3 regions of the Arthrobacter sp. LjRoot14 genome follow, and region 1 is predicted to be linked to each of the others. Evidence: riboswitches for the same ligand, from Rfam matches in the RefSeq annotation. Region 1 holds a riboswitch; each other region holds the start of a gene.
The links. A riboswitch is a leader RNA that binds a small molecule or an ion and turns the genes downstream of it on or off. The one in region 1 is predicted to bind S-adenosylmethionine.
Positions count from the first base shown of each region.

Region 2: another riboswitch for S-adenosylmethionine. It lies ahead of ACSQ12_RS20180 (DUF1737 domain-containing protein); the one in region 1 lies ahead of metX (homoserine O-acetyltransferase MetX).
Region 3: another riboswitch for S-adenosylmethionine. It lies ahead of ACSQ12_RS13820 (aminotransferase class V-fold PLP-dependent enzyme); the one in region 1 lies ahead of metX (homoserine O-acetyltransferase MetX).

Region 1 covers NZ_CAXURL020000001.1:1,529,756-1,537,284, forward strand. Annotated here, with positions in the region: gene ACSQ12_RS06840 (bifunctional o-acetylhomoserine/o-acetylserine sulfhydrylase) at 1-1,227, shown strand, start outside; SAM riboswitch class IV at 1,318-1,433, shown strand; gene metX (homoserine O-acetyltransferase MetX) at 1,446-2,630, shown strand; gene ACSQ12_RS06850 (MFS transporter) at 2,801-4,183, shown strand; gene ACSQ12_RS06855 (zinc-dependent alcohol dehydrogenase family protein) at 4,199-5,317, shown strand; gene ACSQ12_RS06860 (LysR family transcriptional regulator) at 5,337-6,236, opposite strand; gene mmsB (3-hydroxyisobutyrate dehydrogenase) at 6,412-7,314, shown strand; gene ACSQ12_RS06870 (CoA-acylating methylmalonate-semialdehyde dehydrogenase) at 7,346-7,529, shown strand, end outside.
Region 2 covers NZ_CAXURL020000001.1:4,444,055-4,451,583, reverse strand. Annotated here, with positions in the region: gene ACSQ12_RS20210 (energy-coupling factor transporter transmembrane component T family protein) at 1-263, shown strand, start outside; gene ACSQ12_RS20205 (UDP-N-acetylglucosamine 1-carboxyvinyltransferase) at 373-1,896, shown strand; gene ACSQ12_RS20200 (glutamate--cysteine ligase 2) at 1,970-3,196, shown strand; gene ACSQ12_RS20195 (hypothetical protein) at 3,225-3,548, shown strand; gene ACSQ12_RS20190 (O-succinylhomoserine sulfhydrylase) at 3,600-4,808, opposite strand; gene ACSQ12_RS20185 (rhodanese-like domain-containing protein) at 4,809-5,219, opposite strand; gene ACSQ12_RS20180 (DUF1737 domain-containing protein) at 5,216-5,485, opposite strand; SAM riboswitch class IV at 5,568-5,680, opposite strand; gene ACSQ12_RS20175 (NtaA/DmoA family FMN-dependent monooxygenase) at 5,912-7,207, shown strand; gene ACSQ12_RS20170 (aromatic amino acid ammonia-lyase) at 7,212-7,529, shown strand, end outside.
Region 3 covers NZ_CAXURL020000001.1:3,061,405-3,068,933, forward strand. Annotated here, with positions in the region: gene ACSQ12_RS13795 (sigma-70 family RNA polymerase sigma factor) at 1-89, opposite strand, end outside; gene ACSQ12_RS13800 (DoxX family protein) at 464-1,012, shown strand; gene aroA (3-phosphoshikimate 1-carboxyvinyltransferase) at 1,019-2,401, shown strand; gene rsgA (ribosome small subunit-dependent GTPase A) at 2,391-3,506, shown strand; gene hisN (histidinol-phosphatase) at 3,547-4,359, shown strand; SAM riboswitch class IV at 4,588-4,701, shown strand; gene ACSQ12_RS13820 (aminotransferase class V-fold PLP-dependent enzyme) at 4,737-6,158, shown strand; gene ACSQ12_RS13825 (class I SAM-dependent methyltransferase) at 6,222-6,995, shown strand; gene ACSQ12_RS13830 (metal-dependent transcriptional regulator) at 7,027-7,529, shown strand, end outside.

The DNA of each region.
Region 1 (7,529 bases):
CAGACGACGTCGTTCGTGTTCCCTAGCGCCGAAAGCGCCGCCAACCGCTTCGCGCTGGCCGAACTGGCGCCCATCTATACCCGCATCGGCAATCCCACCCAGGACGCGGTGGAGCAGCGCGTGGCCAGCCTTGAAGGCGGGCTGGCGGCGCTGCTGCTCAGCTCGGGACAGGCCGCCGAAACATTCGCCATCCTCAACGTCGCTGAAGCCGGCGATCACGTGGTGGCCAGCCCCAGCCTCTACGGCGGCACGTACAACCTGCTGGCCCACACCCTGAAGAAGTTCGGCATCTCCGTGACGTTCGTGGAGGACCCGGACAACCTCCAGCAGTGGAAGGACGCCGTCCGGCCGAACACCAAGCTCTTCTTCGGCGAGGTGGTGTCCAATCCGCGCCAGGACGTCCTGGACATCGAAGGCGTTTCCGGCGTCGCCCACGAGGCAGGGGTCCCGCTGATCGTGGACAACACACTGTCCACGCCGTACCTCATCCGGCCGCTGGAATGGGGCGCCGACATTGTGGTCCACTCGGCAACGAAGTACCTTGGCGGGCACGGCAGCGCCATCGCCGGCGTGATCGTGGACTCGGGCAACTTTGATTTCGGCAAGGACCCGGAGAAGTTCCCGGGCTTCAACATCCCGGACCCCACCTACAACGGGCTTGTCTACGCCAGGGACCTCGGCGCCGGGGGCGCCCTGGGCGCGAACCTTTCCTACATCCTCAAGGCCCGCGTCCAGCTGCTGCGGGACCTCGGCTCCGCGGTGTCCCCGTTCAACGCCTTCCTCATCGCCCAGGGCCTGGAAACCCTGAGCCTGCGCGTCGAGCGCCACGTGGCCAACGCGGTGAGTGTCGCCGAATGGCTGGAGGCGAGGGACGACGTCGAATCCGTGGCCTACGCAGGCCTGCCGTCCAGCCCCTGGTATGACCGCGGCCGCAAGTACGGGCCCAAGGGCACCGGTGCGATCGTGTCCTTCAACATCGCCGGCGGGGCCGAGGCCGGCAAGCGGTTCGTGGACGCGCTGGAACTGCATTCCCACGTGGCGAACATCGGTGACGTGCGCTCCCTGGTCATCCACCCGGCGTCCACCACCCACAGCCAGCTGACGGCGGAACAGCAGGCCGTGGCGGGGGTCACGCCGGGCCTGGTCCGCCTCTCCGTGGGGCTGGAGCACATCGATGACATCATCGCCGACCTCGACGCCGGTTTCCGCGCCGCCAAGGGCGACTGAGCCGTATGACTCCCGGCGCCTCGACGCCGGGAGTCATATTGCTGTCACATTCTTCGCCATTGCGGGGACGCATTTCGTAGACTCTTAACAGGTCATGAGTGCCAGCGACAGCCCCGGCTTGCTGGCCGGCAACCCTCCTTTCGCGGCGGGGTGCCCCGGGTGAAGACCTGGCCTGCCGGCCAGTTGGCGGCAGGCAAGCGCGAAGAAGAGGTCTTCAGATGACGATTGCCGTCACCCGCAGCGGTGTACCCGAAACAGCCAGCCAGGGCCTGTCGTCCAGTGACGTGAAAACCGCCGCAGGCAAAACCGCAGACGCTGTCCCCGACGGAACCGTCAAGTTCCAGGGCATCGGCGGGCTCCACCTTGAGGCCGGCGGCCACCTGCCGGACGTCAGGCTCGCCTACGAGACCTGGGGCACGCTGAACGCGGACCGTTCCAACGCCGTGCTGGTGCAGCATGCCCTGACCGGCAGCACGCACGTTACCAGGGGAGCCAGCGACGAAGAAGGCTGGTGGGAGCAGCTTGCCGGGCCCGGCGCCCCGGTCGATACGGACAAGTACTTCGTGGTCAGCATCAACATCCTGGGCGGTTGCTACGGCTCCACCGGCCCTTCCACTCCCGCGCCGGATGGCAGGCCGTGGGGTTCGCGCTTCCCCCTGGTGACCCTGCGCGACACCACGGCGGCCGAAGCCCGGCTGGCGGACGCCCTTGGCATCGACAGCTGGTACGCCGTCCTGGGCGGATCCCTGGGCGGAGCCCGCGCCCTGGAATGGGCCGTGAGCTTCCCGGACCGGGTCCGGCGGTGCGCCGTCATTTCCATCGGGGCAAGCAGCACGGCCGAGCAGATCGCCTTTGCCCAGGCGCAGACCCTCGCCATCCGCCAGGACGTGAACTTCAACGACGGCGATTACTACGGCGGCCCGGAGCCTGAGGCCGGCCTGGCCCTGGCACGCAGGATTGCGCACATCACGTACCGTTCCGCAGACGAGCTGGAGGCCCGGTTCGGCCGGAGCGCCCAGGGCGGCGAAGCCCCGCTCCAGGCAGTGTCGCTGGGAGACCGCGGCCGCTACCAGGTGGAGAGCTACCTCGACCATCAGGGCACCAAGCTGGTCCGGCGCTTCGATGCCAACAGCTACATCGCCATCACGGAAGCGCTCATGAGCCACGACGTGGGCCGGGGGCGCGGCCCGCTCAAGGAGGCGCTGGCCCGGGCCACGGCTGAGTTCTTCATTGCCGCCGTCAATACGGACCGGCTGTATTTTCCGGCGCAGTCCCGCGAACTCGCGGCTGCACTCCCGGGCGACGTCCCGGTGCATGTCATCGAGGCGCCCATCGGCCACGACGGTTTCCTGACTGAAATCGGGCAGCTTAGCGCTCAGTTGCGGCAGAACTTTTTCGCCTAGCCCGCCGGCTCAATGTGCATTTATGCAGAGCTGTTCTGCAGAAAATGGCGTTGAGCCTGCGGCAATGTGAGCCCATACTCTAGGGGACCGGCGCGTTGGTGGTGCACATCACACGCGGCCGTAACGGAATGGTCCACATGGTGTCGACGGAGACGCCGAAGGAGTTCACAATGAGCACGCAAAACTCCGCCGCAAGGCGCGCAGATGAGACTGACGTCAAAGCCTCAGGGCTAAAGAAAGTGGTTACGGCCTCCATGGCCGGGACCGTCGTTGAGTGGTATGAGTTCTTCCTCTACGCCTCAGCGGCCACCCTGGTCTTTGGCAAGACATTTTTCCCTAACTCAGGCACGGAACTGGACGGCATCATTGCCGCCTTCCTCACCTACGCGGTTGGCTTCGTCGCCCGCCCCATCGGCGGTATCGTCTTCGGTCATTTCGGTGACAAATTCGGCCGGAAGCAGCTGCTCCAGCTCAGCATCATCCTGGTGGGCGTCTCCACGTTCCTGATGGGCTGCCTGCCGACCTTCCAGCAGATCGGCTACTGGGCTCCGGCCCTGCTGGTGTTCCTGCGGTTCGCCCAGGGCTTCGCCGTCGGCGGTGAGTGGGGCGGGGCCGTCCTCCTCGTAGCAGAGCACAGCCCCAGCAAGTCACGCGGCTTCTGGGCCAGCTGGCCGCAGTCCGCTGTTCCCCTGGGCAACCTCCTGGCCACCGGCGTACTGTTCACGCTGTCCTCCACGCTGTCTGCCGCCGACTTCCTCGGCTGGGGCTGGCGGGTGGCGTTCTGGCTCTCCGCTGTGATCGTGCTGGTTGGCTACTACATCAGGACCAAGGTCACCGACGCCCCCATCTTCCTGGAAGCCCAGAAGGAAGTCACCGTCGAGAAGAAGGGCTACGGCGTCGGCGAAGTGTTCCGCCGCTACCCGCGCGGCGTCTTCACCGCCATGGGACTGCGCTTCGCGGAGAACATCCTCTACTACCTGGTGGTCACGTTCTCCATCACCTACCTGAAGGTGGTTGTCCAGACGGACACCTCCCGGATCCTCCTGCTCCTGCTCGTGGCCCACTTCATCCACTTCTCGGCGGTGCCGATGGTCGGCAAGCTTTCCGACGCCTTCGGCCGGAAGCCCGTCTACATGGCCGGTGCGGTCCTCGGCGGTACCTGGGGCTTCTTCGCCTTCCCGATGATGGACACCAAGAACGATCTGGTCATCCTCGCAGCCATCACCATCGGCCTGCTCTTCCACGCACTGATGTACGCCGGCCAGCCGGCCATCATGGCCGAGATGTTCCCCACCCGGATGCGCTACTCCGGCGTCTCGCTCGGCTACCAGGTCACCTCGATCGTGGCCGGTTCGATGGCCCCGATCATTGCCACCGCCCTGCTGAGCCAGTTCAAGTCCTCCACCCCGGTGGCCATCTACCTGCTCGGCGCCTGCCTGGTGACGATGGTGGCCGTGTACTTCCTCAAGGAAACCCGCGGGATCTCGCTGCACGATGTCGACGCCGCGGACGCCCAGGGCACGGCGGACCTCCTTGCCGCCAGCAAGAAGTAGGGGCAGCCGGTTCACATGCGCGTCGCAGTTCTGTACTCCACCGTCCCCGCCGGAACCAGCTACACCGAAGCGCGCCCGCTAGTGGTGCAGGAGCTCGACCGGCCCGAACCCCGCGCCGGCGAACTGGGAGTGGCCATCACCTACTCCAGCTTGTGCCACTCGGACCTGTCCGTGGTGGACGGCTCCCGGGTACGGCCGCTGCCCATGGCGCTGGGGCATGAGGCCGTGGGCCGGGTGGTGTCAGTCGGTGAGGGCGTCCATGACGTGGCTGTGGGCGAGCACGTTGTGCTCGTCTTCGTCCCCAGCTGCGGCGAATGCCGGGCGTGCCGGTCCGGGCGCCCGGCCCTGTGCCACCGTGCCGCCGAAGTCAACGGTTCAGGGGACCTGCTGCACGGGGAGGCGCTGCTGCGCACGCCGTCAGGGGAGCGGATCAACCACCACCTCGGGGTGTCGGCTTTCGCGGACTACGCCGTGGTGGCGCGGGAATCAGTGGTGGTAATCGACGACGACGTTCCGGACACTGTCGCGGCCATGTTCGGCTGCGCCGTACTCACCGGAATGGGCGCCGTGCTGAACACGGCGGCGGTCACCGCCGGACAGTCGGTGGCAGTCTTCGGGCTCGGCGCCGTCGGGCTTTCCGCCGTGATGGCGGCGTCCCTGGCCGGCGCCGCAGCCGTCATTGCCATCGACCCCAACGAAGGCAAGCACCAGCTCGCCCGGGACTGCGGTGCCACGGCAGTGGGAACTCCCGACGACGCCGCCCGGCTGGTTGCCGAGGCCACCGGCGACGGCGTGGACGTCGCCGTCGAGGCCGTGGGCTCTGCCGGCGTGATCGCCTCGTGCCTGGACCTCGTAACGCGCGGCGGCGCCGTCGTCTCCGTCGGGCTGCCAAAACCCTCGGCGGAACTGACCGTCGGAGCCCTGCAGTTTGCCGGAGCGGGGAAGCGGCTGCTCGGCTCCTACATGGGAGATGCCGTCCCGGAGCGGGACATTCCGCTGTACCTTGACCACTGGCGGGCCGGGCGGCTTCCGGTGGAACTGCTGCACACGGACACCAGGCCGCTCGCGGAAATCAACGAAGGCCTTGACGCCCTGGCAGCAGGGCAAGTGGTCCGCCGGCTGTTCCAGGCGTAGCGTCAGGGCCGGTGTTGTGTCAGGCCGCCAGGACGTCCCGGCGGCCTGACACTTCCGCCTTGAGCGCCTCCACCACGGCCCGGACGGACGCCGAGCGCAGCGACTCAGGACGCGCCACCGCCCAGATGGGGAGCTGGCGCTGGAACAGCTCAGGCAGCACCGGAACGAACTCGGGGTTGTCGGCCACCATGAAGTTCGGCAGCAGGCCAATGCCTGCCCCGCGCCGGACCGCCTCGAGCTGGGCGAAAATGCTGGTCGCCTGAAAACTGGTTTTGGGGGCGGGCAGCTGCGAGGACCGGTGGCCCAGCTCCGCCACCTGCAGGGCCGACTCCACATAGGAGACAAATCCGTGCTCGCGGACGTCGTCCAGGGCGGTCGGCAGTCCCCGGGACCGGACGTAGCCCGGACTGGCGTACAGCCGCAGGAAATAGTTCGTGAGGAAGATGGGCTGCACGCTGGTGACTTCCATCCGGCCCACCACCACTTCCAGGTCCACGCCGGACCGGTTCTGGCTGACTTTGCGGGTGGCGCTAAGCATCTCGACGTCCAGCAACGGATTCTCCTGCTGCAGGCGCACCAGCGCCGGGGCCACGAATTGCGCACCGAATCCATCGGACGTGCTGATCCGGACCATGCCGGACAATGAGTGTTCGCCGTCGCTGATGGCGCCGGCCAGGGATCCGAGTGTCGCCTCGATCGCCTCGGCGGCGGCAACCGCCCGGCTGCCCAGTTCGGTCAGTTCCCAGCCGTGCGGGCTGCGCTCCAGCGTCCGCCCGCCCAGCTGCTTGTCCAGCGCCAGGATCCGGCGGGAAATGGTGGTGTGGGTGGTGCCCAGCGTCTCCGCCACGGCATTGAACCGGCCGAGCCTGGCCACGGTCAACAGGATCAACAGGTCGTCCGGACTGGGCAGCCGGTTCACATCCACTTTTTCACACCCATGCTTTCAGGCTCACAATGCGGCTTTTAGAGAGCATGTGCATCAATGCACATGCTCTCTGTAATTTTTCCCCTTGATTGCACTGTAACAGGGTGTGATGGTGGACACGGAACTTCCAGCAATACCGGCTGGTACACGAAGCAAAGGAGCTTTCGCCATGGCAGTAGTCGCTTGGATCGGTCTCGGGAACATGGGTGGGTCCATGTCAGCAAACCTGGCAAAGGCCGGTCACGACGTCCGCGGGTTCGACCTCAATCCCGAAGCGGTGGCAGCTGCAGAAGCCGGAGGCGTGAAGCCGGTAGCCAGCATTGCCGCGGCGGTGGACGGCGCCGACGTCGTGTTCACCATGCTGCCGAAGGGCGAACACGCCCGGGCCGTGTACCTGGGGGAGGACGGCGTCCTTGCCCATGCGGACACGCGGACGCTGCTGGTGGATTCCTCGACCATCGACATCTCCTCCGCACAGGCACTGCACGACGCCGCCGCTTCCGCCGGCTTCCGTTTTGTGGACGCCCCGGTCTCGGGCGGCATGAGCGGGGCGAAAGCCGGAACCCTGACGTTCATGATCGGCGGGGAAGCGGGTGCCGTGGCCGAGGCCACGGAGTACATCCGTCCCATGGCCTCCAACATCATTCCCACTGGCGGTCCCACCACGGGGCAGGCCGCGAAGATCTGCAACAACCTGATGCTCTTCATCAACCTTGCCTCCACCGCCGAAGGGGCCGTGCTGGCCGAGCGGCTGGGCCTGGACAAGCAGGTTTTCTGGGACATCGCTTCTGTGTCCTCCGGAGACAGCTGGGCGCTGCGGACCTGGTACCCGGTAGGAGGGGTAGTTCCCACCGCGGCCTCCAACAACGACTTCGCTCCCACCTTCACTACCGAACTGGCCAACAAGGACATCGGCCTGGCCATCAGCGCCGCCCGCGACACCGGAACCCCGCTGGAAATCGGTGAGCACGTGCAGACGCTCTTCCAGCGGCTCATCGACTCCGGGCAGTCCGGCAAGGACTGCTCCATGATCATCAAGCTTGTCGACGGCTCGCTCGAGACCTCCAAGTAACCGCACCCTGCTTCACGAATAGGACTTTCCCATGGAACGTATTCCGCACTTCATCAACGGCGCCCGGATCAGCGACGCCGACCGTTTCGGCCCCGTCTTCAACCCTGCCACCGGCGCACAGGACAAAGAGGTGGCCCTGGCCTCGGCCGCCCGCGTGGAAGAGGCCATCGCGGCCGCGCAAGCCGCCCTCCCGGGCTGGCGGGCCACCAGCCTGG
Region 2 (7,529 bases), 2.9 Mb from region 1:
ACGGCAGTCCGGCGCAGCGCCTCCGGGCCACGCTGGGGCAGAGCTTCGGACTCCTGGTCCAGGCTGTGCGCCGGGCGTCACGGCTTGCCGTCACCATGGAGGCTCGGGGGTTCGGCGGCGCGCAGCGGACCTGGGCGCGTGAGTCCACGTTCAGCAAGCTGGACATCTGGGTGGTCCTCGGCGGCGTGCTGATTGCCGCCGCGGCAGTGTCCGCGGCAGTCGGTGCGGGGACCTGGAACATGGTGTTCCTCGAGCAGCAATAGCCTCCGGGGGCCGGCGCCGCATATCGCACGAAGTGAATATTTTGTGAGTTTGAGTGCACTTTCCGGCGTTTCGAATGGCCAAATAGCTCATGCGTGATATTTTCCTTGTATGACTCAAGAGACTGCTGAACACGTTGGCCTGCTGCTCCGCGATGCCCGCGGGGAGAAGGGCTGGACCCAGGGGCAGCTGGCAGCCGAGCTGGGCACCAGCCAAAGCGCCATCGCCCGGATGGAACAGGGCAAGCAGAACCTCAGCCTCAAAATGATCCAGCGGCTCGAGGCCATTGTTGGCCGCAGCATCGTCAAAGTGGGCCGGCCGCAGATGACGCACCTCCGGGTGGAGGGCGGCCGCACGCTGTCCGGTTCGGTGGACGTCAACAGCAGCAAGAACGCCGGAGTTGCCCTTCTCTGCGCCAGCCTCATCAACCGTGGCACCACCACGTTGCGCCGGCTGGCCCGGATCGAGGAAGTGAACCGGATCGTGGAGGTCCTGACCAGCATCGGCGTCGAATGCACCTGGCTCAATGCCAACGATCTGCAGATCCGCCGCCCCGCCGTGCTGGACCTGGATTCCATGGACGTGGAGGCTGCCCGCCGCACCCGCAGCGTGATCATGCTGCTGGGGCCGCTCCTGGACGAGTCCGCGGAGTACCGCCTCCCGTACGCGGGCGGCTGCGACCTTGGCACCCGCACCGTGGAGCCGCACATGCAGGCCCTGCGCCAGTTCGGCCTGTCGGTGGAAGCCACGTCCGGCTTCTATTCGGTGCAGGCACCGCCGGCCGACGGCGACAACCGCACCTTTGTGCTGAGCGAACGCGGTGACACAGTCACCGAAAACGCCATCATGGCGGCCGCCCACCGCCGCGGCACCACGGTGATCCGCAACGCCAGCCCCAACTACATGGTCCAGGATCTCTGCTTCTACCTGCAGGGCCTGGGCGTGGAGATCGACGGCGTGGGGACCACCACCCTGAAAATCACCGGGCTGCCTTCCATCGACGTCAATATCGAGTACTTCCCGTCCGAGGACCCCATCGAAGCGATGAGCCTCATCACGGCCGGCATCGTGACCAATTCCGAGGTCACCATCCGCCGGGTTCCCATCGAGTTCATGGAGATCGAACTCGCCACCCTGGAGCAGATGGGCCAGGAACTGGAGATTTCCGGGGAGTACTTTGCCCGTAACGGCCGTACCCGGCTGGTGGACGTCACCACGAAGCCCTCCGCATTGCATGCCCCGACGGACAAGATCCACCCCATGCCGTTCCCCGGCCTGAACATCGATAACCTGCCGTTTTTCGCCGTCATTGCCGCGAATGCCGAAGGCCAGACCATGATCCACGACTGGGTCTACGAGAACCGGGCCATCTACCTCACCGAGCTGAACAAGCTGGGGGCCCGCGTCCAGCTGCTGGATCCGCACCGGATCTACGTCAACGGACCCACCAGGTGGCGTGCCGCCGAGGTGGGCTGCCCGCCCGCCCTCCGCCCGGCCGCCTGCATCCTGCTGGCCATGCTGGCTGCCCGCGGTGTTTCGGAACTGCGCAACATCTACGTGATCGAGCGCGGGTACGAGGACCTGGCCGAGCGGCTCAACACCATCGGTGCGAAGATCGAGTACTTCCAGGACTGACCCGTTCCGCCCTGTAAGGCAGGCGCCGTTGCGGCGCCTGTCTTACAGGGCGGCACAGGAGCACAATGTATGCATGCGAACTTTCGGGGTTGAGGAAGAGCTGCTGATTGTGGACCCCGTGACCGGGGAGCCGCTGGCGCTGGCGGACGCCCTGCTGGCAGGGCGGACGCTTGCTGCGGACGACGCTCCGGACAAACCCCGGATCCCTGACCCTCACGATCCAAACCGTCACGACGGCGACACCGGGCTCACTGCCGAACTGAAACTCGAGCAGATCGAGACGCAGACCCGTCCGTGCCTGAACTACGAGGAGCTGCTCCTCCAGATCCGCCAGGGCCGGGCCCTGGCCGACAGCGCCGCGAAGAAACACAATGCGCGGGTGGCCGCGCTGGCGACTTCGCCGATTGCCTCCACGACGCACACCACACCGAACCCCCGCTATGCCACCATGCAGGAGCGCTTTGGCCTCACCGTCCACGAGCAGCTGACCTGCGGGTTCCACGTCCACACTTTCGTCGAATCCCCGGAAGAAGGCGTGGCTGTCATCGACCGGATCAGGGACAAGCTGGCGGTGCTGACCGCGCTCAGCGCGAACTCGCCGTACTGGAACGGCGTGGAGACGGGCTTCGAGAGTTACCGCACGCAGGCCTGGAACCGCTGGCCGACGTCGGGCCCGTCCCAGATCTTCGGGACGCACTCCATGTACCGCCGCGTGGTCACCCGGCTGCTGGACAGCGGCGTGCTGCTTGACGAAGGCATGATCTATTTTGACGCGAGGCTCTCCCGCAACCATCCCACCGTGGAAGTCCGGGTGGCGGACGTCTGCCTGCAGGCCGAGGACGCCGCCCTGATCGCCGTCCTGGTGCGGGGCCTGGTGGAATCGGCCTGCAGGGAATGGCGGGCCGGTGTGGACCCGGCGCCCGTACCGACGGTGCTCCTGCGGATGGCCGCGTGGCAGGCGAGCAACTGCGGACTGCGGGGAGACCTCCTGGATTTCGGCACATTCCGTCCCGCTCCCGCAGGGGAAGTGGTGGATGCGCTGGTGGACTACGTGGCGCCCGTCCTGGCGGAACAGGACGAGCTGGAACTGGCCCGGGAAGGCGTGCGGAGAATCCTGGACAGGGGGACCGGTTCGGAACAGCAGCGCCTTGCCATGCAGGAAGGCCTTGCCGGGACCTCGGACGCCGCTGCCGGGCTGGCCGCAGTGGTCGCCCACGCGGTGGACATGAGCATGCGCCGGACCGAAGCCATCACCGCGCGCGAGAAAGCGCCCGTGCTGTTGCGCGTCCGCCAGTCCTGAACAGGTTCCTACTACCCCGGAGCGCGCCATGGAAACCGAATACGCAACAGTCACGGGACATGATGTCACCACCATCACCTGCGTCTGCGGTAACACCGTCAGCGACGAGGGGCTGATCCAGGCCAACTCCGAAGGCATGCCCGTGCACCTTGGCGAGGGAACTCCCGTGCCTGCCGGACTGGCCGAGTGGCCCGGGGACGAGGATCTTTACACACTGTGCCCGGCGTGCGGCCGCGTCTACCACGACACCGTCATCGAAGAGACCGGCACCGCGCCCGTGGCGTTCACCGTGGATGTTGCGGCCGCCCCGATAGCCGAAGCGATCCGCCTGCACTGGGAGCTGGACACCTGACGTTCGGCGCGGCAGGCCGTCGTAGCTTGGCGCTGATCAGGGGCGGGATGGTCAGATCTGCTTGAGCGCCTGCTCCAGGTCACGGATGAGGTCGTCAACATCCTCGAGTCCTACCGACAGGCGGACCACGCCGTCGCTCAGCCCGATGGCGGCCCGGCCTTCCGGCCCCATGGCGCGGTGCGTCGTGGTGGCCGGGTGGGTGATGAGCGTCTTGGCATCGCCGAGGTTGTTGGAGATGTCGATGATCCGCAGCGCGTCCAGCAGCGCAAAGGCTGCTTCCTTCGCCGTGCGGCCCGCCGACGGCAAGAGCTCCAGCGTGAGCACGGTACCGCCGGCCTTCATCTGCTTGGCCGCCAGCTCATACTGCGGGTGGGACTTCAGCAGCGGGTACTTGACCCAGCTGACCGCCGGCTGGTCTTCCAGCCATTCGGCCAGGCGAAGCGCGGAGGCCGAGGAATGGTTGACGCGCAGCGCCATGGTTTCCAGGCCCTTCGTCAGCACCCAGGCGTTGAAGGCGGACAGTGCGGGTCCGGTGTGCCGCATCAGCTGCTTGACCGGGCCTTCGATGAACTCCTTGGTGCCCAGGATGGCGCCGCCGAGGACCCGACCCTGGCCGTCGATGTGCTTGGTGCCGGAGTAGACCACCACATCCGCGCCGAGCTCCCCGCAGCGCTGCAGCAGGGGAGTGGCAAAGACATTGTCGACGACGACGGTCGCCCCTGCCGCGTGTGCCAGTTCGCTGACCGCGGCGATGTCCACGATTTCCTGCATGGGGTTCGACGGCGACTCAAAGAAGACCGCCGTCGTGGGCTCCGAAAGGGCGGCGCGCCACTGCTCCAGGTCCGGGCCGTCCACGAACACCGTTTCCACGCCCCACCGGGGCAGGATCTCGTTCAAAATGACAAAGCAGGAGCCGAACAGCGAGCGGGCGGCAACCACCCGGTCACCGGCAGCCAGCAGGGCGCCCAGTGCCGTGAAGACGGCGGACATGCCGGACGCCGTCGCAAAGCACGCCTCGGTGCCCTCGAGCAGCCGGAGCCGTTCCTGGAAGGTGGCGACGGAGGGGTTGCCGTACCGGGAGTACACAAACCGTTCGTCCTCGCCGGTGAATGCGCGCTCGGCGGCTGCCGCGGATTCGTAGACGAACCCCGAGTTGAGGAAGATCGGCTCGGCGGTCTCCTGGAAATTGGTGCGGTCAAGACCGCCGCGGACAGCCTGGGTGTCAGGGCTCCAGCCGGCGGCGTCGGGATTGAAGGTCACTTAGTTCTTTCCGAGATTGGTGGGCAGGCCGCGGTTCTTCCAGCCGTTGACGGTGCGTTCGCCGAAACGGTCCGGTTCGCCTTCAAAGCCTTCGAGGACGTTGTAGGCGGTGAACCCGGCCCGTGTGGCGGCAATGGCGGCGGCGACGGACCGCACGCCGGAACGGCAGAGGAACACCAGTTCGACGCCGGAATCCTCGGGGGCCTGCTGCTTCAGCTGGTCGACAAAGTCCGGGTTGGGGATGCCGCCGGGGAAGGTCCACTGGATAAAGAGGGGATCGTTGTCCGTGGCTTTGGTGTCCGGGATGCCGATGTGCGCCCACTCGCCCTCGGTGCGGACATCCACCAGGACGGCACCCTGTTCCAGTTTGGCCCAGGCGTCCTGCGGGCTCAGGTCTCCGGCGTAGCTCATGCGTGGCCCTCGAAGCCTTCGCCCGGGAAGTCGGCGTCGAACTCAAGTTCGTCCACTGCGGTTGCCACTGCAGCGTCGGAGCTGGCGACGGCCTCGGGCAGGATCACGGCCTGGGCCACGATCACGCTGGTGCCGTTGAAGGTTGCCGCCGGGCTCCCGTGCAGGACATAGCCGTCGGCCAGGGCCGCGGAGATGCGCTCGCAGAACGAGCGGTCGTCGGGGCCGGTGATGAGCCGGTAGGCCAGCTTTTCCTGCGGCAGTGCCAGGGCCGGTTGTTCCTGGCCGGCGGCGGCCGGTTCGGCTGCCGGGGCCAGCGGTGCGGGTGCGTCGGACACGACGGATCTCCTTCTCTCACGCTTGCAACTCGAATATCGATATGCCGAGTATTCACCTGAGGCACCCCGCCGTGGAAGGAGGGTTGCCGACCGGCCAGTCAGGGCTTGGCACCGGTTCTCATTACTCCCCAAAAACGTAACACTTACGACGGCGGCCCGCACCGCCGTCGTCGTCATCTTCCGTAACGGGAACGCCCGCACCGCGGCTGCGCACCGGCGCCGCATCCGTTCCTGCGCGACCCCTGACTGCAGTTACAAAAGACCCTGCCGGGAGGATAATGACGGGAGATGAACCGCTGTAACGCCGGATGAAATCAGGCAGCCGTGAATGAATCGAATCGGAATACAGTCAGTCCCATGCTGCACTTCGGTTGGTTTGTGGGTCACGGTTTCGGTGTCCAGGGCTGGGGCACGCCCGGCTACGGCATCGGGTACGACTGGAAAAAACCCGCCCTGTACCAGCACGCCGTGCGGGAATTCGAGCGGGCCGGGCTGGACCTTTTTATCATCGAGGACTCCCTCACGGTGCCGGACACCTACGGCGGGAGCGCCGAGGTGTCGCTGGCGCAGGCATCCTTCGCACCCAAGCACGATCCGCTGGCCCTGGTGCCCTACCTGCTCTCCGTCACGGAACACCTGGGCATTGTTCCCACGGTGAGTGCGTCCTTCTATCCGCCGTTCACGGCGGCACGGCTGCTGGCCACCCTGCAGCATTTCTCCAACGGCCAGGTGGGCTGGAACGTGGTGACCTCCGGCAGCGACCTTGCCGCGCAGAACTATGGCCTGGACCAGCAGATCGAGCACGACCTCCGCTACGAGAAAGCGGAGGAATTCGTGGACGTGGTGCGCAAGCTCTGGCGCAGCTGGGAGCCGGACGCCATTGTGGAGGACGCGGACGCAGGCATCTTCGCGGACCACACGAAGGTCCACCCGATCAACCACGACGGCGAGTTCTTCAAGGTCCGTGGACCGCTGAACACCGCACCGATGCCCGAGGAACCGGTGCTGGTGCAGGCCGGGGCGTCACCGCGGGGCAAGGCCTTCGCGGGCGCCAACACGGATGTCGCGATTGCCCTCGCCAGGGGTGCGGACGGCATGAAGGCCTACCGTGATTCGATCCGGGCCGAGGCAGCCGCGGCAGGGCGGAACCCCGACGACGTCAAGGTGCTGTATGTCCTCAAGCCCACCGTGGTGGGCTCCCGCGCCGAAGCGGACGAGCTCCGGGAGCAGCGCCGCCAGCTCACGCAGCGCGACATCGACAGCCAGCTGAACTCCATCTCCTACCTCTCCGTGATCGACTTCAAACAGTTCGACCTTGACGCCCCGCTCCCCGAGCTCACCACGAACAGCAACCAGGGCACCCTGGACCATTTCGCCAAGGCGGGTCCTCCCGGGTCCACTCTGCGCCAGCTCCTGCAGGCCCGCAGCGGCGGCGCAGGGGACAGCATCATCGGCACGGCCGAGGAGATTGCCGACTACCTCGAAGAAACCGGTGTCCAGGTGGGCGGGGACGGCTTCCTGTTCTCAGGTTTCGTTGACCCGGCCACCGTTCACGGCGTGCTGGACCGGCTGGCCCCGGTGCTGCGGCGCCGCGGGCTGCTCCGGACAAGCTATGGCGACGGCGGCTTCCGCCGGAACCTGCTGGACTTCTAGCGCCATGGGCGGCGGCAGCGGAAACTTCCTGATCGGCACGGCCCACCTGCGTGCCCGGGATATCGCCGAGGCCGCGGCTGATCCGGCTGTCCAGTTCGTCCTGAGTGTGGACGCCCTGGAGCTGATCGGGCTTTCGCGCGAGGTGGTGCAGCAGGCCATCGACTCCGGCCACCGCGTCTACGGACTCAATACCCTGCTGGGATCCGGGCGGGACACCGCCGTGGATGAAAAGGCGGTCCTCGCCTACCAGGTGCAGGTGGTGCGGTACCACAACAGCGGGGTGGGCGGGTTTCTCGGCGCCGACGAGGTCCGGGCCGTCATC
Region 3 (7,529 bases), 1.5 Mb from region 1:
CCGGCGTCCGCCGGACGCTCGCTGATGGTCTTGGCGTCGTTTCCGGCAGCCTCATATATGGCCGCAACGGCCGGATCAATGGTGCTCATTGCCTTCAAGTCTACTGTGACGCGTCGCGAAGCTCCCGGCGGTCGTCCGCCGGCCTCATCCCCGCGCCCGGAAAACTCCAGTGGCGCAAGGAGTTCCACGCTGTCCCTAACCAATGTCAAAGCTCCATCTCCGCTCAGTGTCCTTGCAACCGGCCCTGTGTTGCTGTGTCGGCGTCCACGGCGCGGGCGCCGGGGCAGCAGGCCAAGGCGTGCGGCATTCGCCAGCGCCGGAGGCCGTGAACAAGTACCTTCCCTCACCCACCGGGACCTGCTTTTCACAACCACGGCCGGCGGGCAAATATTCCGCAAAAGTGCAAGACTAGAACCGGTTCCCCCGCAGAAGTTCCGCGGCTCGTCCACCCAGGAGGAAATTCATGTCGTTTGTCCGTATTCTCGCCCGCCCCATGCTGGCCTCCAGTTTCGTTCTCGCCGGCCTGGACAAGCTCAAGAACGCGGATGACACTGCGACGCAGCTGTCCCCCCTGCTGCGCCGGGCAGCGGAATCCCTTCCGTTCGCCACGAACGAAAAGGTCCTGGCCCGCGTCATCGGCGGCACCCAGGTGGGCGCCGGAGTGCTCTTCGCCCTGGGCAAGTCGGCACGGCTCGCTGCCTCCGTCCTGGCGGTCATTTCAGCGCTGAACGCCTTTGTCGAGTGGCGCAGCGCGGACATCACCACCAAGGAAGGCCGGGACGCGCGGCGCACGCAACTGCTGAAGAATGTCACCCTCACCGGCGGGGTGCTGCTTGCATCCGTCGACACCGCGGGCAAGCCGAGCCTTGCCTGGCGGGCTGAGCACCTGGCTGCCGATGCCCGCAAGGGTGCCAGCCACCTGGCCGCTGACGCACGGAAGACCACCACCAAGAAGCTCAAGAAGGCCGACAAGGCTGTCCGCAAGGCCGTGGACCACGCAGTGAAAGCATAGGCACGAATGACAGGCACCGCCCCCACCGCGTCGACTACTTCAGGACCCGTTGCCGACGTGCCGCACTGGCCGGCACCGTTCGCCGGCGCGCCGGTCGACGCCACGGTCACCGTCCCGGGATCCAAGTCCCTCACCAACAGGTATCTGGTTCTTGCGGCCCTGGCCGACGGCCCGTCCCGTCTGCGTGCACCCCTTCATTCGCGCGACTCGGCCCTCATGATCCAGGCCCTCCGGCAACTGGGAGCAGGCATCAGGGAAGTTCCCGGCGACGGCTCGTTCGGGCCCGACCTTGAGGTCAGCCCCCTCAGCTCCGACGCCGCGGCTGCCGACGCCGCCATCGACTGCGGACTCGCCGGAACAGTCATGCGCTTTGTTCCGCCGGTAGCTGCGCTCCGCAATGGGGCGACAGTCTTCGACGGCGACCCGCACGCCCGTAAGCGTCCTATGGGCACCATCATCGAGGCACTGGCCGCCCTCGGCGTTGACGTCCGCGCTGCGGACGGGGCACGTCCGTCGGCACTTCCCTTCGCAGTGGCGGGCACTGGCCAAGTTCGGGGCGGTCACCTTGTGATCGATGCAAGCGCATCCTCGCAGTTCGTGTCGGCGCTGCTCCTGGTGGGCGCGCGTTTCTCAGAGGGCCTGCACCTTGAGCACGTGGGCAAGCCGGTCCCCAGCCTGGACCACATCAACATGACCGTCGCCGTCCTGAGGGAAGTTGGAGTATCCGTCGACGATTCCGTCCCGAATCACTGGGTCGTCGCGCCGGGCCCCATCCGGGCCTTCGATCGCCGCATCGAGCAGGACCTGTCGAATGCCGGGCCGTTCCTCGCCGCCGCGCTGGCGACCCGGGGCACGATCCGTATTCCCAACTGGCCCTCCCCCACCACGCAGGTGGGCGACCTTTGGCGCAGCATCCTGACTTCAATGGGCGCCACGGTCACGCTGGACAACGGCACACTCACCGTCACCGGCGGGCCCGAAATCACGGGTGCGGACTTTGCCGACACCAGCGAACTTGCACCGACAGTAGCCGCGCTGTGCGCCTTGGCCACGGGTCCGTCGCGACTCACCGGCATCGCGCACCTCCGCGGCCACGAAACGGACCGGCTCGCGGCACTCGTCACGGAGATCAACCGCCTCGGCGGGGACGCCGAGGAAACCTCCGACGGCCTGGTGATCCGGCCCGCCAAGCTCCACGGCGGCGTCGTGCACAGCTACGCGGACCACCGCATGGCCACCGCGGGGGCCATCCTGGGCCTTGCCGTTCCCGGCGTGGAGGTGGAAGACATCGGCACCACGTCCAAGACGATGCCGGACTTTCCGCAACTGTGGGAAGCCATGCTTTCGCAACAGCCGGACCGGCAGACGGAACAGGCCCGTGGGGCGTAGCACCGGCTCCTGGGACGAGTCCGATATCCGGATCCGCCCCAACAAGAAAGGCTCGCGTCCCCGGACCAAGGACCGCCCCAGCCACGACGACGCCGTGACCGGCAGGATCATCACGGTTGACCGCGGGCGCTATACGGCCGTGGTGGGCGAGGACAGCGGGAACGAGCGCACGGTGATTGCCGCGCGCGCCCGTGAACTGCGCCGTTCGCCTGTGGTGGCCGGGGACTTCGTGTCCCTGGTGGGAGATGTTTCGGGGGCCCCGGACACCCTTGCGCGGCTCGTGAAGATCCAGGACCGCCGCACGCTGCTGCGGCGCAGCGCCGATGACACGGACCCCATCGAGCGGGCAGTGGTCGCGAATGCGGACCAGCTTGTGGTGGTGGTTGCCGCCGCCAATCCGGAACCGCGCACCGGCTTCATTGACCGGGCCCTGGTGGCGGCGTACGACGCCGGGATTGAGCCGTTGCTGCTGGTCACGAAAGCGGACGTCAAGGATCCCACGGAGCTCCTGTCCAACTACCGGCACTTGGATTTTCCGGTGATCATCAGCCGAACTGCGGACGCCGCGGCCTCCGGAATCGATGCACGCTCGGATGACGGGCTCTCGGCCCGCCTGGACAGTGATGCCGTCTCGCAGCTGCGGGCCCACCTCGACGGCAAGGTCACCGTGATGCTCGGCCATTCCGGCGTAGGGAAGTCCACCATGGTCAATGCCCTGACGGGTGCTGAGCGGGCCACGGGAGGCGTCAACGCCGTCACCGGGAGGGGACGGCACACGTCGTCGTCCGCGCTTGCCCTGCGGATCAGTGATGCGCCCGCCGGTAGCTGGATCATTGACACGCCCGGCATCCGGTCTTTCGGCCTTGCCCACGTGGATCCGGACCGGATCCTGCGCTCGTTCCCCGACCTCGAACCCGGCACGGATGCCTGTGAACGCGGCTGCAAGCACGATGCCTCCGCCGTCAACTGCGGCGTGGACGCCTGGGTGGCCGAAGGACACGCCGGCCCGTCCGGCGCGGCACGCCTGGCGTCCCTTCGGCGGCTGCTCGGCACCGACCCCCGCATGGAAGCGCAGGACGCCAAGGAACTCGGCATCGTTTCGTGACATCCCGGCCCGCCGGCCGCAGAGACGGTAGTTTGGAACCATGACCCAACCCGCTTCGAGCTACAACGATGACCTGCGCCTCGCCCATGTCCTGGCCGACTCTGTTGACTCCCAGACCATGAGCCGCTTCAAGGCGCTGGATCTTCAGATTGAAACCAAACCGGATCTGACGCCGGTAACGGATGCTGACAAGGCAGCTGAAGAGTCCATCCGCGGCCAGCTCTCCCGTTCCCGTCCGCGAGATGCCGTCCTCGGCGAAGAGTTCGGCAGTTCCGGACATGGTTCCCGCCGCTGGATCATCGATCCGATCGACGGCACCAAGAACTTCGTCCGCGGCGTGCCGGTGTGGGCCACCCTGATCGCCCTCGTGGATGAAGGTGAGCCGGTGGTCGGGCTGGTCAGCGCGCCGGCGCTGGGCAAGCGCTGGTGGGCAGCGAAAGGTGCGGGCGCCTACATGGGACGGTCGCTAGCTGCCGCCACCCGCCTCAAGGTTTCGAACGTGTCCAAACTGTCCGACGCTTCCCTCTCCTATTCAAGCCTGGGCGGCTGGAAGGAACGGGGCAACCTGGACGAGTTCCTGGGACTCACTGAGGAAGTCTGGCGGACCCGCGCCTACGGTGACTTCTGGTCCTACTGCATGGTGGCGGAGGGGTCGGTGGACATCGCCTGCGAGCCGGAACTGAACCTCTACGACATGGCGGCGCTGGTGCCGATTGTCACCGAAGCCGGCGGACGCTTCACCTCACTGGAAGGAGTGGACGGCCCCTTCGGCGGAAACGCCCTGGCCACCAATTCAATCCTTCATTCCGAGGTCCTCAAGCGGCTGAACCCGGAACTCGACGACCTCCTCTGACGCGCGACCCGGCCCGGTGCCCGGCCCGCCGCCAAGCGGTTCCGGCCCGGGCGCATCACCGCGGGCACAACCACCGGTAGCCGAATAAACGACGGCGGATTCCCTCCTTAGGGGGTGTCCGCCGTCGTTTTATTCGGTGCCATCCCCCTTCTTCCGACGTGCGTAACAAAGAGCTTAATAATTGCCGCGACTTTCCCGCGCCGCGGTGAATGTCCTAATCTCGAAACAGGTCACGAGTGCCAGCGCTAAACCCCGGTTTGCTGGCCGGCAACCCTCCATTCGCGGTGGGGTGCCCCGGGTGACGACCAGGCCGGTCCGGAACGGACCCGGCAAGCGCGGATCCCCGGAGTGCGGGGTCCCTTTACAGTGAGGTCCCCATGACTACTGCCACTTTCCCCGCAAACGCCGCAACCACGTCCGCCGCAGGCCTTCTGGACCCGCGGTTCACCGTCGCCCAGCGCCCCCTCTCAGCCGTTACCGGCGCGGAGATCCAGGCTCCGCTGATCCAGGGCGGGCACGTCCGCTACGCGAACCTGGACTACGGCGCATCGGCCCCGGCGCTGTCCGTTGTTTCGGCCTACCTCAACGAGATCCTGCCGTACTACGCCAGCGTGCACCGCGGCGCGGGCTATGCCTCGCAGATCAGCACGTCGGTGTACGAGAATGCCCGGGACATCGTCCGCGGGTTTGTGGGCGGCAGGGCGGACGATTCCGTCATCTTCACCCGGAACACCACGGACTCACTGAACCTGCTGGCCGGGTGCCTGCCGGTGTCCAACGGCCGCCAGACCGGCGAAGTGCTGTACCTCGACATCGAACACCATGCCAACCTGCTCCCTTGGCAGGGTGTGCCGCACCGGAGTGTTGTTGCCGCTCCTACGCTCAGGGCCACCCTGGAGAACCTGCGGTCCGAGCTGCGGCAGGGTGGCATCAGCCTGCTGGCCGTCACGGGCGCCTCCAACGTCACCGGCGAAATCCTTCCCGTCCGCGAGCTGGCCGCACTGGCTCACGAACACGGTGCAAGGATCGTAGTGGACGCGGCGCAGCTGGCCCCGCACCGCCGCATCGACATCGCCGCGGACGACGTCGACTATCTCGCCTTCTCAGGCCACAAGCTGTACGCGCCGTTTGGCAGCGGTGTCCTCGTGGGCCGGCCGGACTGGCTCGACGCCGGGACGCCCCACCTCGCAGGCGGCGGAGCCGTGCGTGAGGCCCGGCTGGACTCCGTCAGCTGGACCACAGGGCCGGCACGGCATGAAGGCGGCTCACCGAACGTCCTTGGGGCCGCCACCCTGGCCCGGGCCACCCAGGTCATCGGCGCCCTGGACCAGGACCTGTGGCACGCCCATGAGACGGCCATCCGGTCCTTCCTAGTCGAGGGACTGCGGAAGATCGACGGCGTCACTGTCCACCAGATCTTCAGCGACACCGACCAGGCCACGGACACCATCGGTGTGGTCAACTTCTCCGTCGCCGGCTACGACGCCGGCCTTGTGGCGGCCTACCTCTCCGCGGAGCACGGCGTGGGCCTGCGCGACGGCCGCTTTTGCGCCCACCCCCTGCTGAAGCGGCTGGGACTGCCGTCAGGCTCGCTGCGGGCAAGCTTCGGCGTCGGCTCCCGGCTGGAGGACGCCCAGCGTTTGCTCGCCGGCATCGAGGAACTCCGCCGGACCGGCCTCGGCTGGGACTACGTGGTGGATTCCGGCCGCTGGGTGCCGGCCAACGACACCCGCAGCTACCCGGACTGGGCACCCAATACCCCCGGCACTGCCGGCGCGGCACCCTGCACCGAAGACTAAGGGCGCGGCGTGTGCGGTAAATTCGAGGGGTAAGAATTCCAGCCTGCCCGAAGGAGACTGCACGTGGCACGGGGAGGCCCCAAACTGCACCACCAGCGCCGGTACGAGCTCGGCCGGAGTTACCAGGACGGCGGCGAACACTATGACCGGGTCCGTCCCGGCTATCCCGCCGATTCGGTGGACTGGCTGCTCCGAAGCGTTGGCGGGATGGGCGGCGCGTCCGACGCCGCTGACATCGGCGCCGGGACGGGAAAGTACACCGCTTTGCTGGTGCAGCGCGGCCTGAATGTCACCGCAGTGGATCCCTCACCGGACATGCTCGCCCAACTCCGGCTGGCCCTTCCGGGGGTTCCTGCGACGGAGGGCACCGCGGAGTCCACCGGACTCCCGGACGCCGCGTTCGACGTCGTGACCGTTGCCCAGGCATGGCACTGGTGCGATCCCCGTCTGGCCAGCACCGAACTGTCCCGCATTCTCCGTCCGGGGGGCGTGCTGGGGCTGATCTGGAACCAGCTGGATACGTCGGTCCCGTGGGTCCACCGGCTTTCCCGGATCATGCATGCCGGCGATGTGCACAAACCGGACTTCCACCCCGCGATCGGCCCGGAGTTTGCCGGTCTTGAGAGCCACCTGACTCGCTGGGAAGATCCCGTGACCACTGAGGACATCGTCGAACTGGCAAAGTCCCGCAGCTACTACCTCGCCGCCGGAGAAGGGATCCGGGCCAAAGTCCGCGCCAACCTGGACTGGTACCTCCACGAGCACCTGGCACACTCCGCCGCGGACGTTATCGGACTCCCCTACCTGACCCAGACCTGGCGGGCGTTCAAGGCATGAGTCCCGTAGCCAAAGCGGTAGGCTTGGACTCGTGAAGACCGGCGCACCCTCCTCCTCGATCGAGGACTACGTCAAGGTCATCTACTCCTTTACGGAGTGGCAGGACAAACCCATCACATCCTCGCAGCTGGCACTGCGGCTCGGCGTCGCCAACTCCTCGGTCTCGGAAATGGTCCGCAAACTCAAGGACCAGGGCCTCGTTGACCACAAGCCCTACAGCGCCATTACGCTCACGTCCGACGGAGTCCGCCTCGCGCTCTCCATGGTGCGGCGCCACCGCCTCATTGAGACGTACCTCGTGCAGGAACTCGGGTACAGCTGGGACGAAGTCCACGATGAAGCCGAGCTCCTGGAGCACGCGGTGTCTGACACATTCATCGAACGGATGGCCGGAAAGCTCGGCAACCCCCTAAGGGACCCGCACGGTGATCCCATCCCGGCGGCCGACGGTACGGTCCACATGCCGCACGCGCACCGGATGAGCGAACTCGACGAGGGCCATAAAGGCCGCATCACCCGGATCAGCGACGACAA